2 linked regions of the Thioclava sp. GXIMD2076 genome follow. Each later gene encodes a partner of the first gene's protein in a complex. Links are inferred from orthologs where the notes say so. Each region holds a gene or a part of one and is shown on either strand. Other genes may lie near its edges. The genes, in order: dnaN and WDB91_RS08430.

What was found.
Region 2: the proteins of dnaN (region 1) and WDB91_RS08430 are in contact, whole or in part, in a cryo-EM structure (PDB 8GIZ), measured with the Escherichia coli proteins. The link is inferred for Thioclava sp. GXIMD2076 from one-to-one orthologs.

Annotation. Positions count from the first base shown.
Region 1 is NZ_CP149932.1:674,551-680,807, forward strand. The notes cover bases 1-2,809. They hold dnaN (DNA polymerase III subunit beta), read left to right. Parts: upstream 1-750; coding sequence 751-1,869; downstream 1,870-2,809. Other genes in these bases: dnaA (chromosomal replication initiator protein DnaA), read left to right, coding at 1-607; recF (DNA replication/repair protein RecF), read left to right, coding at 1,897-2,809. Outside these bases: more of recF, read left to right, coding at 2,810-2,952; WDB91_RS03335 (VOC family protein), read left to right, coding at 2,949-3,386; WDB91_RS03340 (LysE family translocator), read left to right, coding at 3,394-4,014; gyrB (DNA topoisomerase (ATP-hydrolyzing) subunit B), read left to right, coding at 4,119-6,257. UniProt on the Escherichia coli protein: Confers DNA tethering and processivity to DNA polymerases and other proteins. Acts as a clamp, forming a ring around DNA (a reaction catalyzed by the clamp-loading complex) which diffuses in an ATP-independent manner freely and bidirectionally along dsDNA.
Region 2 is NZ_CP149932.1:1,695,034-1,703,674, forward strand. What follows is about bases 2,428-5,361. They hold WDB91_RS08430 (DNA polymerase III subunit delta'), read right to left. Parts: upstream 4,492-5,361; coding sequence 3,364-4,491; downstream 2,428-3,363. Other genes in these bases: WDB91_RS08420 (MBL fold metallo-hydrolase), read right to left, coding at 2,428-2,532; WDB91_RS08425 (TatD family hydrolase), read right to left, coding at 2,529-3,341; tmk (dTMP kinase), read right to left, coding at 4,491-5,120; WDB91_RS08440 (D-alanyl-D-alanine carboxypeptidase family protein), read right to left, coding at 5,130-5,361. Also shown: map (type I methionyl aminopeptidase), read left to right, coding at 1-754; WDB91_RS08415 (AEC family transporter), read right to left, coding at 779-1,726; more of WDB91_RS08420, read right to left, coding at 1,726-2,427; more of WDB91_RS08440, read right to left, coding at 5,362-6,311; WDB91_RS08445 (SPOR domain-containing protein), read right to left, coding at 6,321-7,205; WDB91_RS08450 (PAS domain-containing methyl-accepting chemotaxis protein), read right to left, coding at 7,492-8,641. UniProt on the Escherichia coli protein: Part of the beta sliding clamp loading complex, which hydrolyzes ATP to load the beta clamp onto primed DNA to form the DNA replication pre-initiation complex.

The sequences.
Region 1 (6,257 bases):
GCCGGGCGAGATCAAGGAACTGGAAGAACGGATCAAATCGCGCCTGCAATGCGGGCTGGTGGTGGATCTCCATCCCACCGATTACGAGCTGCGCCTTGGCATCCTGCAGACCAAGACCGAAAATTACCGGATGCAATATCCGGGCCTGATGATTGCCGATGGCGTGCTGGAATTCCTCGCCCATCGTATCTCGACCAACGTGCGTGTGCTTGAGGGCGCGCTGACGCGTCTGTTCGCCTTCGCCTCGCTGGTCGGCCGCGAGATTACGCTCGATCTGGCACAGGAATGTCTGACCGATATCTTGCGCACCTCGGACCGCAAGGTCACCATCGAGGAGATCCAGCGCAAGGTTGCCGAGCATTACAATGTCCGTCTTGCGGATATGATCGGCCCCAAGCGCGTGCGCACCATCGCGCGTCCGCGTCAGGTGGCGATGTATCTGTCCAAACAGCTCACCACCCGCTCGCTTCCCGATATCGGGCGCCGCTTCGGTGGCCGCGATCACACCACCATCATGCATGGTATCCGCAAGATCGAGGAGTTGAAGGGCGATGACCGCCAGCTGGCCGAGGATATCGATCTGCTGCGCCGCCTTCTGGAAAACTGATTTCCGGGAAAACCAAGCGAAATCTGTGTGAAAGCGGGCTGGTCCCTTGACCTGCCCGCCTTTGCGTTAGATTGTCGCGAAAATTCTTGTGTCCGGTGTCTTAGATGGTAACGTCACGGTCCGGACAGCCGTGAGGGATTGAAATGAAGATCAGCATCGAACGCGCAGAGCTGTTGAAAGCCGTCGCGCAAGCACAATCGGTTGTCGAACGTCGCAACACGATCCCGATTCTGGCCAATGTGCTGATCGAGGCCGAAGGCAGCACGATCTCCTTCCGCGCCACCGATCTCGATATCGAAGTGGTCGACCGTGCGCCCGCGCAGGTCGAGAAGGCCGGTGCCACCACTGTCTCCGCCGTGATGCTGCACGAGATCGTGCGCAAGCTGCCCGACGGGGCGCTCGTCACACTGATGGATGATCCTGCCTCGGGCCGTCTGGTGATCGAGGCGGGCCGCTCGAGCTTTACGCTGGCGACCTTGCCGCGCGAGGATTTCCCCGTGATGGCCAGCTCGGATTACACCGCGAATTTCTCGGCCAAGGCGGGCGAGCTGAAACGTCTCTTCGAGAAATCGCGCTTTGCGATCTCGACCGAGGAGACCCGCTACTACCTGAACGGCGTCTATCTGCATGTGGCCACCGCCGAAGATGGCCAGATGCTGCGCGCCGTGGCGACCGATGGTCACCGTCTGGCCCGTATCGATGCCCCCCTGCCCCAAGGCGCCGAGGGCATGCCTGGCGTGATCGTGCCGCGCAAGACCGTGGGCGAGCTGCGCAAGCTTCTGGATGATGACGAAACGCTGATCGAGGTCTCGGTTTCGGAGACCAAGGTCCGGTTTGCCACCCCGCGTATCACCCTGACCTCCAAGGTTATCGACGGCACTTTCCCCGATTACACACGCGTGATCCCGATGGGCAATACGCGCCGTCTCGAAGTAGATGCAAACGAGTTCGCCAAGGCTGTGGACCGTGTGGCCACCGTCTCGTCTGAACGTTCGCGCGCCGTCAAGCTGACGCTGGACGCCGACAAGCTGGTGCTCTCGGTCAACGCACCCGATGCTGGTGCCGCCGAGGAGGAGCTGGTTGTGGCCTATGCCGACGAGCGTCTGGAAATCGGCTTCAACGCCAAATACCTGCTGGAAATCGCCAATCAGGTCGATCGCGAGAATGCGGTCTTCATGTTCAACACCTCGGGCGACCCGACCCTGATGCGCGAAGGTGGCGACACCTCGGCGGTCTATGTCGTCATGCCGATGCGTGTCTAAGATCAGCCTCTTACGGGAAGTAACGCGATGCTATCGGAACTGAGCCTCTATCAGTTCCGGTCGCATCGCCGTGCCGTTTTGGCGCCGGATACGCGCCCTGTTGCGATCTTCGGGGCCAATGGTGCGGGCAAGACCAATATCCTCGAGGCGATCTCGCTTTTATCGCCTGGTCGGGGGTTGCGCCGCGCGCAGGCCCCCGACCTGATGCGCCGTGCTGAAAATGTCGGCTGGAAGATCCGCGCCCGACTGTCCGGCCACGAGGTGCAGACCGAGGCCGCACCCGCCCAGCCCCGTCAGGTGCGGGTGGATGAAAAACTTGTGCCGCAGACCGCTTTGGGGCGGCTGGTGCGCATTCAGTGGCTGGTGCCCGCGATGGACCGGCTCTGGATCGAGGCCCCCGAAGGGCGGCGACGTTTTCTGGACCGGATCACTCTTTCCTTCTTCCCCGATCATGCCGAGGCCAGTCTGGCTTACGAAAAGGCCATGCGCGAGCGGAACAGACTTTTGAAGGACGGCGCGGGCGATCCGCATTGGTATCAGGTGCTGGAGGCGCGGATGAGCGAGGCCGCAACCGAGATCCGTGGCGCACGCGCTGCCGCTCTTACGCGGATCGCACAGGCGCAAACGGCGGCCCAGACCGCATTTCCGGCGGCCGATCTGTCGGTTACCGGCGATGACACCGCAGATCTCGCCCTGTTCTGGGCCGAGACGCGCCGTCGCGATATGGCCGCCGGACGCACACTGGAAGGGCCGCATCGGGCCGATCTGACGGCGATCTACAGTGCCAAGGCGATGCCCGCCGATCAGGTCTCGACCGGAGAGCAGAAGGCGCTTCTGCTGTCTTTGGTGCTGGCCAATGCGCGCGCGATCGAGGGGGCGCCCGCCATCGTCCTGCTCGACGAGGTCTCGGCCCATCTTGACCCGAACCGCCGCGCAGCCCTTTATGACGAGATCTGCGCCCTCGACGCACAGGTCTTCATGACGGGCACGGAACGCGCTTTGTTCGACGCGTTGGGCGCGCGCGGACATTATCTTCAGGTCTCGGAAGAGGCCGCGACCTCGGTTCTGGAGGAAGTCGAATGAGCTATCCCGTGCAGCGCATCACCCTGATCACGCTAGGTGTGACCGATCTCGCCGCCTCCTGCGCCTTCTACGCGCAGCTGGGCTGGGAGCCTGCGGCGCAGCAGGACGGCGTGGCTTTCTACCAGATGCACGGACAGGGTCTGGCGCTTTTCGGGCGCGATGATCTGGCCAAGGATCAAGGCCGTGCGGGCGCGACCCTTGGCACGGGCGCCATGACACTGGCGCAGAATTTCGACACCGAGCCAGAGGTGGACGCAGCCTTTGCCGCAGCCCTCGCGGCAGGTGCCACGCCGCTCAAACGTCCCGAAAAGGTCTTCTGGGGCGGATATTCCGGCTATTGGTCCGATCCCGACGGCCATGTCTGGGAGGTCGCAATGAATCCGTTCTTGCCGCTGGCCGCAGATGGCAGCCTGACGCTGCCCCCGACCGAGTAGCCCTGCCATGACGATTACGCTGCATCAGGCCCTGTTCTATTCGGGCGCGCTTCTCGTGATCTTCCTGACCCCCGGACCGGTCTGGCTCGCGATGCTCGCACGCACCGTCTCCGGCGGCTTTGCCGCAGCGTGGCCGCTGGCCGTGGGCGTGGCGCTTGGCGATGCGTTCTGGTCCGTGCTGGCTCTTGTCGGCATGAGCTGGGTTGTAGAGCATGTCGCGGGCTTCCTGACGGTCCTGCGCTGGGTGGCTGCGGCGATGTTCGCCTTTATGGGCGCGATGCTGATCCGCCATGCCAAGGCGGGGATCTCGCAAAACAGCAAACTGACCCGGCCCGGACGCTGGGCGGGGTTTGTTGTGGGGGTCGTGGCAATCCTCGGTAACCCCAAGGCGATCCTGTTCTATATGGGCGTCGTGCCGGGCTTCTTCGCGCTCGACACGATCACCCCGGCCGATATCGCGGTGATTGCCCTGCTCTCGGCGCTCTGCCCGATGATCGGAAACCTGATCCTTGCCGCCTTTGTCGGCCGCGTTCGCAGACTGATTTCCAGCCCCGCGGCCATGACCCGCATGAACCGCATCGCAGGCAGCCTCATGCTTGCCGTAGCGGTATTGATCGCCCTTATTTGACAGGCCGCCCGTATCGCCAAGAAAGCCCCGAATTCTGTGGCTAAGGCGTGACATGGCGGCCCAAAACCCCTATAAATCGGGGACGTAAAAAAGGACGAGCAGGCATGACCGAAGAACACGTCAAGAAATCCGAATATGGTGCCGATTCCATCAAGGTTTTGAAGGGGTTGGAAGCTGTACGGAAACGCCCCGGCATGTATATCGGGGATACGGATGACGGGTCGGGCCTGCATCACATGGTCTATGAGGTCGTCGATAACGGCATCGACGAGGCGCTGGCCAATTATGCCGACTATGTCCATGTAAAAATTCACGCCGATAGCTCGGTATCGGTGCGCGATAACGGGCGCGGAATTCCGGTCGATATGCATGCCGAGGAAGGCGTCTCGGCGGCAGAGGTCATCATGACCCAGCTGCATGCGGGCGGGAAGTTCAACAATACCGATACCGATGGCAATGCCTACAAGGTCTCGGGCGGTCTGCACGGTGTGGGCGTTTCAGTGGTGAACGCGCTCTCGGACTGGCTCGAGCTGACCGTCTGGCGCAACGACAAGATCTACAAAGCCCGCTTCGAGAAGGGCGAATGCGTCGAGCATGTGCATGTCGTGGGCGACGAGGTCGGTGGACGTGGCACCGAGGTCCGCTTCCTTGCGTCCAACAAGGAAACCGACCCCGAGGGCACCTTCTCGAATCTCAACTACAGTTTCGAGACGCTGGAAAAGCGCCTGCGCGAGCTGGCCTTCCTGAACTCGGGCGTGCGTATCATCATCGAGGATGAACGCCCCGCGGAGCCGCTGAAGACCGAGCTGCATTACGATGGTGGCGTGCGCGAATTCGTCAAATATCTCGACCGTTCCAAGACGCCCGTGATGGAGAGCCCCGTCTATATGCTGGGCGAGGTCAACGGGATCGGCGTCGAGGTGGCACTGTGGTGGAATGACAGCTATCACGAGACCGTGCTGCCCTTCACCAACAACATCCCCCAGCGCGATGGCGGCACCCATATGGCGGGCTTCCGTGGCGCGCTGACCCGCACGATCAACAATTACGCGCAATCCTCGGGGATCGCGAAGAAAGAAAAGGTCAACTTTACCGGCGACGATGCCCGCGAAGGCCTGACCTGCGTGCTGTCGGTCAAAGTGCCGGACCCGAAATTCTCCAGCCAGACCAAAGACAAGCTGGTCTCCTCCGAGGTGCGCCCCGCGGTGGAAAACCTCGTGAACGAGAAGCTTGGCGAATGGTTCGAGGAGCATCCCGCCGAAGCCCGTCAGATCGTCGGCAAGATTGTCGAGGCGGCGCTGGCCCGCGAGGCCGCGCGCAAGGCCCGCGAGCTGACCCGTCGGAAAACGGCGATGGATGTGGCCTCGCTTCCGGGCAAGCTGGCGGATTGTCAGGAAAAGGATCCGGCCTTCTCCGAAGTCTTCCTCGTCGAGGGGGATTCGGCAGGTGGCTCGGCCAAACAGGGGCGCGCACGACAAAATCAGGCCGTCCTGCCGCTGCGCGGCAAGATCCTCAATGTCGAGCGCGCGCGGTTCGACCGGATGCTGTCCTCCGACCAGATCGGCACGCTGATCACCGCGCTCGGCACCGGTATCGGTCGCGACGAGTTCAATATCGACAAGCTACGCTACCACAAGATCATCATCATGACCGATGCGGACGTGGACGGCGCCCATATCCGCACCCTTCTGCTGACATTCTTCTTCCGCCAGATGCCGGAGCTGATCGAACGTGGCTATCTCTATATCGCGCAGCCGCCGCTCTATAAGGTCTCGCGCGGCAAGTCCGAGGTTTACCTCAAGGACCAGAATGCCCTGGAAGATTACCTGATCGCCCAAGGGGTTGAGGGCGCTGTCCTGAAACTCGGCACGGGCGAGGAGATCGTCGGCAACGACCTGCAGCGCGTGGTCGAGGAGGCCCGCGTCATCAAGCGGATCCTAGGTACCTTCCCGACCCATTATCCGCGCCATATTCTGGAGCAGGCCGCCATCGCGGGCGCGATGGTTCCGGGCGTTCTGGACAATGATGCGCAAGGCACCGCCGATGCCGTGGCCGCCCGCCTGGATCTTGTCGCACTCGAATACGAGCGTGGCTGGCAGGGTCGCCAGACGCAGGATCACGGCCTGCGCCTGACCCGTATCCTGCGCGGGGTCGAGGAAGTACGGACGCTGGATGGTCAGGTCATGCGCGCGGGCGAAAGCCGCCGTCTGGGCACGCATACCAAGGCACTACAGGATATCTAC
Region 2 (8,641 bases), 1.0 Mb from region 1 along the record:
GTCCGATCTGCAGGGGCTGAAAGAGATCGGCCGGATCTGTGCCAATGTGCTGCAGGGCATGGCACGCGCCGTCGAGCCGGGGATGACCACGCTGGAGCTTGACGAGATCGGGCGCGCGATGCTGGAGGCGGCGGGGGCGCAATCCGCCCCCGAGACGGTCTACCAGTTTCCGGGTGCCACCTGTATTTCGGTCAACGAGGAAGTGGCCCATGGTATTCCGGGTAATCGGATCATCCGCGAAGGCGATCTGCTCAATATCGATGTCTCGGCCTCGAAAGACGGATTCTTTGCCGATAACGGCGCGAGTTTTGGCGTGGGGCAGATGCGCCCCATGCTCGAGCAGCTCTGCCGCGACGGGAAGAAGGCGATGCAGATCGGGGTGAGGGAGGTGGCCGCCGGTAAGCCTTTGGGCGGGATCGGCATGGCGATCGAGCGCTTTGCCAAACCGCGCGGCTATACGCTGATCCGCAATCTGGCAAGCCACGGGGTCGGCGCCTCGCTGCATGAATATCCCGAGGAAATCCCGACCTGGACCGAAAAACGCGAGAAGCGGATTATCGAGAAAGGGCTGGTGCTGACGGTCGAGCCCTTCCTGTCGATGGGGGGAGAATGGGCCGATGCGGGCGAGGATGGCTGGACGCTCTATGCCGAGCCCTCGGCCCCCACCGTGCAATACGAGCATACCGTGGTGGCGACCGAGAAGGGCGTGATCATCGTCACGGTGCCCGACGGGTCCAGTGGCCGGCCCGCCTGACTGTCTGGCCGACGGGCCCGCAGATCATGGCAGGAAGGAGATCCATGACCAGATGGTCAGCGTCGAGAGTGCCGTGCCCACCAGCACCGCCGAGGCCGAGACCCGTTTGCCCACGCCATAGATATTGGCGAAGAGATAGGCATTGACCCCCGGCGCCATGGCCGCCGTCATCGCGACCGAGCGTAGCTGGTCCACATTCAGGCCGAAGCCGAAACGCGCCAGCAGATAGGCGATGCCGGGATGCACGATCAGCGACAGGATGCAGACCATCGCGATGGCGCGGCTGTCTCCTTCGGGCTTGTAGCGCACCAGAACGCCGCCCAGCCCGAACAGTGCCGCCGGAATAGCCGCGCCCGCCATCATATTCATGGCTTCCCAGATCGGATGCGGTAGTGCATGACCGGTGACATACTGGCCGAGCTTGATCAGCAGGCCGCACAGGATGCCGATGACCAGAGGCGTGCGGATCACACCTTTGAGGGCATTGATCCCCACCCGGGCAAGGCTGGTGCCGGTGCCCGCCGAGCGCGTGGCCTCCATCGCCAGGATGCCCACCGTATAGAGGAAGGGGGAATGGATCGAGATGATCGCGAAATTGCCCGCCAGCGCATCGGCGCCATAGGCGCGTTCGGTGATCGGGATGCCGAGCAGCAGCGAGTTGGAAAACAGGCAGCAGAAGCCGATGGCAATCGCTTCGTCGGGACGGCGTCCCATCATCCGCGAACCGAGGATACCCAGCCCGAAGGAGAGAAGCGCGCCCACATAGAAACTGACCATCAGCCGCCAGTCGAAGCTTGCGCCCAGATCCAGCTTGGCGATGGACCGCGCCAGAAGCACCGGCACCGCGAAATTCTGCGCGAACCGCATCAGCCCGTCGACGGCGCTGTCCGAGAACAGCTTTTTCCAGGCGGCCAGATAGCCAAGGCCCACAATCAGGAAGACCGGCAGGATGACATCGATCAATGCGCTCATCAGCTAGGGATCTCCAGAACCATGCCGTCATAGGCAGGCACGACATGATCGGGGGTCTCTTGCATGACCGCGTCGTAATCGAGGTCGATATGCATATTGGTGATCACCCCGTGACGGTTGCCTGCACGTTCCATCCATTCAAGCGCCAGCGCCAGATGCGCATGGGTCGGATGCGGTTTGCGGCGCAGCCCGTCCAGCACCCAGATATCGAGATCCTGCAGGAAGGGCCATGCCACAGGCGGAATCTCCGAGACATCGGGGAGATAGGCAAGCCCACCTTGCGGCCCGCCAATGCGGAAGCCTAAGGCCTTGATATTGCCGTGATCTACCTCGAAGGGCGTCAGCGGAATCTGCCCGCCCGCACCCTCGATAATGAAGGGGCCGGTGATCTCGTTCAGCTCGCAGATCGGTTTGTAATTGCTGTCCTCGGGCTGGACAAAAGCATAATCGAATGCCTTCACCAGCCGCCCCGCGGTCTCGGCATCGGCCCAGACCGGCAGGCGCTGGCCCATATTGAACACGATCTGGCGCAGGTCATCGAGCCCGTGGATATGATCGGCATGCGAATGGGTATAGATCACCGCATCCAGTTCGCCCACGCCCGCATCCAGAAGCTGCGCGCGCATATCGGGGCCGGTATCGATCAGCACACGGGTCGTGCCGTTTTCGCCCACGCGCTCGACCAGCATGGAACAGCGGCGACGGGTGTTCTTGGGGTTTGCGGGGTCGCACTCGCCCCAATGTCCGCCCAGCCGCGGCACGCCGCCTGAAGATCCACAGCCAAGGATGGTGAAGCGCAGGGTCATTTCTGCCCCCAAGCCGCGGCCTTGGCAAAGAGCGTGTCGAAGTTTGTCTGTGTCTGGGCCGCGAAATCGGCATAATCCATGCCGAAGATCTCGGCGCCCACACGCGCGGTATGGGCGGTATAGGCGGGTTCGTTGCGCTTGCCGCGATGGGGCTTGGGCGCAAGATAGGGGCTGTCGGTTTCCACCAGAATGCGGTCCACGGGGGCCGAGGCGAAAATATCGCGGATCTCTTGCGATTTGGGGAAGGTCGCGATCCCCGACATCGACAGATAGATCCCCATCTCCAGCGCGGCCTTGGCCAGATCCGGCCCCGAGGAGAAACAATGCAGCACGCAAGGATAGGTTTTCCGCGCCATGCCCTCGCCAAGGATCTTCGCCATATCCTCATCGGCATTGCGGGCATGGATGATGAGCGGCAGCTGGGTCTCCTGCGCGGCCTCGATATGGATCCGCAGGCTAGTCTTCTGCACCTCGGCGCTATCGGCCGAATAATGGTAATCGAGCCCGCTCTCGCCAAGCCCGACGAATTTCGGGTGCCGGGCCAGTGCCACCAGCTCCTCGACCGAGGCCATCGGCTCTTCGGCCGCGCTCATCGGATGGGTGCCTGCGGCGTAGAACACCTGATCATAGGTCTCGGCAATCGCGCGGACTTGGGGTTCGTTTTTCAGCCTTGTGCAGATGGTGACCATCCGGCTGACGCCTGCCTCGATCGCGCGGGCAATGACCTGATCGCGATCCTCGTCGAAACTGTCGAAATCCAGATGGCAGTGGCTGTCGGTAATTTGCGGAATATCGGTCTCGCGGGCCACTTTGCCTCTCTTTCCGGACGGCTTAGGCGGCCGCCGCTGTCAATTTAAGAACCATATCGACCACCAGCGCGGCAGGGTCAAGGTTCACCGCCCGCCCATGGCGTGCACGGGTGCCAAGTTCTTGGTGCAGTGCTGCCCATTTCATCGCTGCCAGCGGATCGGGCGATAGTCGCGCCATCAGCTTGGCCTCGCCCGCCGCCCCTTCGGGATGAGGGGGCCCCATAACACCGGCGCGGGCCAGCCGTGCCATGAACAGATCCACAAGCCCCAGCGCCAGCTCGAACCGCTCGGCATTCTGTTTGCCCGCAAAGCTCTCGGCCAGTGCCAGCGCCTTGGGCCGGTCGAGGCGGGGCAGGGTGGCCATGAGATCCACGATCTGGGCATAGGTCTCGAGGCCGCCCAGGTTTATCAACCGGATCGCCTCACCCACGGAGCCTGCCGATAGCGCCGACAGTGCCATCATATCCACATCGGGATCCATCGCCTCTGCCTGACCCAGCGCCTGCGCCATGGCCTCGGGCTCGAGCGCATGGAGCCGTAGCTCGCGGCAGCGCGAGCGGATAGTGGGCAAAAGCCCCGCAGGCTGGTGGGAGACCATGAGGAAGGTCACCCGCTCGGGCGGCTCTTCCAGAAGCTTCAGGAGCGCATTGGCGGCCTGCGTGTTCATCTCGTCGGCGCAATCGACGATCACCACGCGCGGTCCGCCATCGCTGGCCGACAGATGCAGGAAACTGCGCATCTCGCGCACACGGTCCACGCGGATATCCTGGCTGAGCGCCGAGCCGGTGGCATTGGGGCCACGCTTCAGCTCGAATACACCGGGTTCCGAGCCCGCCATGATCCGCCGCACCACGGGATGGTCGGGATCGGTGTCCAGCGTTTGCGGCGGCTCGGGGGCGAACATGCCGCCGGGCGCGGGCTGCGACATCAGGAATTTGGCGATCCGCCATGCGAAAGACGCCTTGCCGATGCCGCGGGGGCCGGTCAGCAGCCAGCCGTGATGCAGACGCCCTGCGCGGAAGGCTTCCAGAAACTCGGCCTCGGCGCGGGTTTGCCCGAACACGCTCTCGGCCACACGTGGATGGGGCGCCCCGTCGATGCAGGAGGGATCGGGCAGGCCCGGTTCGGTCTTGGCGGAACGCGGAGCCATCAGGCGCCTTTCTGCAGCTCGGCGGCCATCTCGCGGGTGTAACGTAGCACGTCGGCGGCCACCAGTTCGGGGTCGCGCCCGCCATTGATCGTGCGGAACCGGTCGGGATAGTCATGCGAGAGGTCGATGAACCCCGCGCGCATTTTCTTTTGCAGATCGAGCCCGAAATCCTCGAAGCGTTCCTCGATGCCCTGCCGTCCCTTGGCGCGCGCCAGTCCGACGGCGGGGTCGATATCGATGAGGAAGGTCAGGTCGGGTTCGCGCCCGATCATCATGTCATGCAGCCGGTCCACAAGGCCACGGATATCACCGCGCGAGAGGCCCTGATACATGCGGGTGCTATCGGCGAAACGGTCGCAGATCACCACTTTTCCGGCCTCGAGGGCGGGGGTGATCACACGCTCCATGTGGTCGCGACGCGCTGCGGTGAATAACAGCAATTCGGTATGGGCCGACCAGCGGTCAGGCTCGCCCTGCAGCACGAGGGCGCGGATCTCTTCTGCCCCCGTCGAGCCGCCCGGCTCGCGCGTCAGAACGACATCGAGGCCCTCCTTGCGAAGAGCCTCTGCCAGAAGTCGGGCCTGGGTCGATTTGCCCGACCCGTCGATACCCTCGAAACTGATGAACATCAGAATCCCTTAGCTGTTTGCGGCCTCTAGGGCCTTTGCGGTCAGCCGCGACAATGCCGTTTTTACGCGGATCATGAAACCCCCCTCGGCAATATCTTCGCCCGCGACCAGATCGACGGTCTTGGGCTTGTCGATGCCGGGGATGGTGATGACCAGATCACCCAGCTTGTCGCCCTTGGCAATCGGTGCATCGAGCGGACCGGTATAATTGGCCACGGCGGTAATAGTGTCTTGCGAGGTGGCGGGGACCAGCAGATCGAGATCCTCGGCGGGCACCATGGACACCTGCGATTTCGAGCCCAGCCAGACGGGGGCCGATGCAATCTGCGTGCCGCTGGTGACGACCTTTTTCATAACGAACTGGCGAAAGGCCCAGTTGGCAACCGCCTCCGCCTCCTGACGGCGGGCGGCTTCGGAATCCATGCCCGCCAGCACGAAGACGATCCGGCGGTCGCCCATATGGGCCGAGCCCACCAGCCCGTAGCCCGCTTCCTGCGTATGGCCAGTCTTCATGCCATCCGCCGTCCAGTCGGCGGCCTTGATATCCAGAAGCGGGTTGCGGTTCTCGGCATTGGCCGGAGCGCGGTCCTTGTAGTTGAAGTTCGTCATGCCGAAGAACTTATAATATTCGGGGAATTCGGTGATGATGCGCGTCGCCAGAATGCCCAGATCATGGGTGGACATGCGCTGTCCCGGATCGGGCCAGCCCGAGGCATTGGCAAACATCGAGTTCTTCATACCCAGCTGATGGGCACGCTCGGTCATCTGCTCGGCAAAGGCGCGTTCGGATCCGGCGAGCCCCTCGGCCACCACCACGCAGGCATCATTGCCCGAGTTGATGATAATCCCGTGGATCAGCTCGCCCACGGTCGGGCGGTCCATCGTGTTGAGGAACATCGTCGAGCCGCCCATCGATTGCGCATGGGCCGAGACGCTGAAGGTGGTATCCATCGTCACCCGCCCGTCGCGCAGCGCCTCGAACAGCAGATCCAGCGTCATCAGCTTCGACATGGAGGCGGGCGGCAGAGGGATATCCGCATTTTTCGACATCAGCACCGTCTTGGTGGTGACATCATAGACCCAAGCCGCCGAGGCTGAGGTGTCAAACGCATGGGCCTTGTGGGCCGCAAACGGCACAGCCGCAGCGATGGTCAGGCACAGGGCCGCGATCCGGTGGGCGAGACGTTTCATCTTTCTTCCTTATTTCGAGACGGCAAAGGCGTCTTTGAAGCCCAGCCCCTTGATTTTCGTCAGCAACGTGTTGCGGTCGGATTGCGAGGCAGCAGGGCCCGCCACCACTCGCCAGAATTTCTTGTCTTGCCAGTTTTCCTCGATGGTCTGCGCAACCACACCGGATTTGGACAGGGTCTGGGTGACCTGCTCGGCATTGGCTTTTACCGAGAAGATCCCGATCTGGACCAACAGGCCGGTGGGTTTGGCCGCAGAGGGCTGCAGGGCAGGGGCCGGAGCCTTGGGAGCGGGTTTCGCTGCGGGTTTCTTGGGCTCCGCTGTTGCGGCCGCAGATGCCTGCGCGGGTGCCTTTGCTGCGGGCGCCGCGGCAGGCAGGGCACCGGTGGCGATCTTCTCGGGCGCCATCGCGTCGGAGGCGGCCACGACCTCTGCCTCGGGGGCAGGTTCGGCGCCCTCGGGTGCCGCTTCCTGACGGCGCAGGGCCACGACCGAGAGTTTGGCAGGGGCGCCTGCCAGCATTCCCAGCGCATCGGCCGCATCCGAGGAGACCTGAAGCTTGGGGCCCGGATTCTCGCGTTCGCGGCGGAAGAGCGCGCCGATCACGAATTTTCCGTTGGCGGTGTTACGGATGATGACCCGCTCGGGATCTTTCACGCTCGGATGCGCGACCCAGACACCGCCCAGCGAGGGGCGGCCATCCCAGAGGCCGTCTTCGGTAACGGAAAAGACCTGGGGCGCTTCGACATCGCGCTCGACCAGACGGGCCGAGGTCTGCTCGGTGACCGCGCCCTCATCGGGGTCCTTCTTGCCGAAGGGCAGACCCGTGGTCTGGCAGGCCGCAAGCGAGAGACCCGCGCCGAACATGATGATCACCGGAGATAGTCGTCTGTGCATTCTGCCCTTCCCATTCGCAAGGCAAGACAAGGAGATCCCGTCTGCCCGAACATGCACGCCCTGCGGGGTCGTGATTATTATGCCTCGGTTGCCCGTCTCTTTCGGACGGATCGTTTGACGTGAGTGTAACGGTCAATTCCGTTCAAGGAAAGCACCTCGGCACATGCGATTGGCGGCAGATTGCTGGCGATGCCTCAGAAAAACGTGAGGGCGCGGACCCGCTATGGTCCGCGCCCCCGTTTTCGGGCATTTTCCCTTGTCTGTATTCGGGCGACGGAGGCGGGGGTCAGCCCGCCAGACGCTGCGGCATCGCGCAGGCGGCGTGCTCTGCCTCGAGCGTGAATTTGGCGCTCTCGCTTGCGAGCGTCTCGGCCAGCGTCTGCAGCGCGGCCGTGGTGGCCGAAGCTTCCTCGAACATGGCCGCGTTCTGCTGGGTCACCTGATCGAGCTGGTTCACCGCCGTCTGGATCTCGTGCAGGCCGGTCGATTGCTCGACGGCAGAGTTTGCGATGTCGCGCACCACCTGATCGAGGGAGATCACGACATCCTGGATTTCCTGCAGCGACTGCCCCGACTGGTTGACCAGTGACACACCGGAATTCACATGGCGCTCGGAGGTCGAGATCAGATCGGCGATTTCCTGTGCCGCATCCGAGGAGCGCTGCGCCAATGCCCGCACTTCCGAGGCCACCACGGCAAATCCGCGTCCTGTCTCGCCCGCCCGCGCGGCCTCCACACCGGCATTGAGCGCTAGAAGATTGGTCTGGAAAGCGATATCCTCGATCACCGAGGTGATGCGCGAGATCGCCTGCGAACTCTGGGCGATGGCATTCATCGCAACGATTGTGTCTTCCACGATCTGGCGCCCGTTCTCGGCACGCACCCGCGCCCCGCCGACCGATTGTTCGGCCGCTTTCGCCCCGTCGGCCGAGCTTTTGACCGAGGCTGCCAGCTGGTTGATGGCAGCCGCCGATTCCTCGAGCGAGGCCGCCTGTGCCTCGGTGCGCTGGCCCAGCTTGGTGCCTGCCTCCGCCAGATTTCCGGTCTCGGCGCGCAGGGAGTTCGCGCTGTCCACGATGCCGCCGATCAGCGTCGCGATCTGGTCGAGCGAGCTGTTCATATCGTCGCGCAGCCCTTCGAGGTCGCGCGGCACCTCCACCGTGATACGCCGAGTCAGATCCCCCTGGTTCAACGCCGTCACCACCTGCTGGAAATCCGCGATGGCGGCCTTGCGCAGGGTGATGTCGGTGGCGAATTTCACCACCTTTACCACGTTACCGGCCTCGTCGAGGATCGGGTTGTAGCTGGCCTGGATCCAGATATCGCGGCCATCCTTGCGGATGCGCCGGTATTCGGCCTGCTGGAAGGTGCCCTCGGCCAGCTTCTGCCAGAAGAGCGTGTAGGCGCTGCTGGCGCGTTCGGCCTCGGCCACAAAA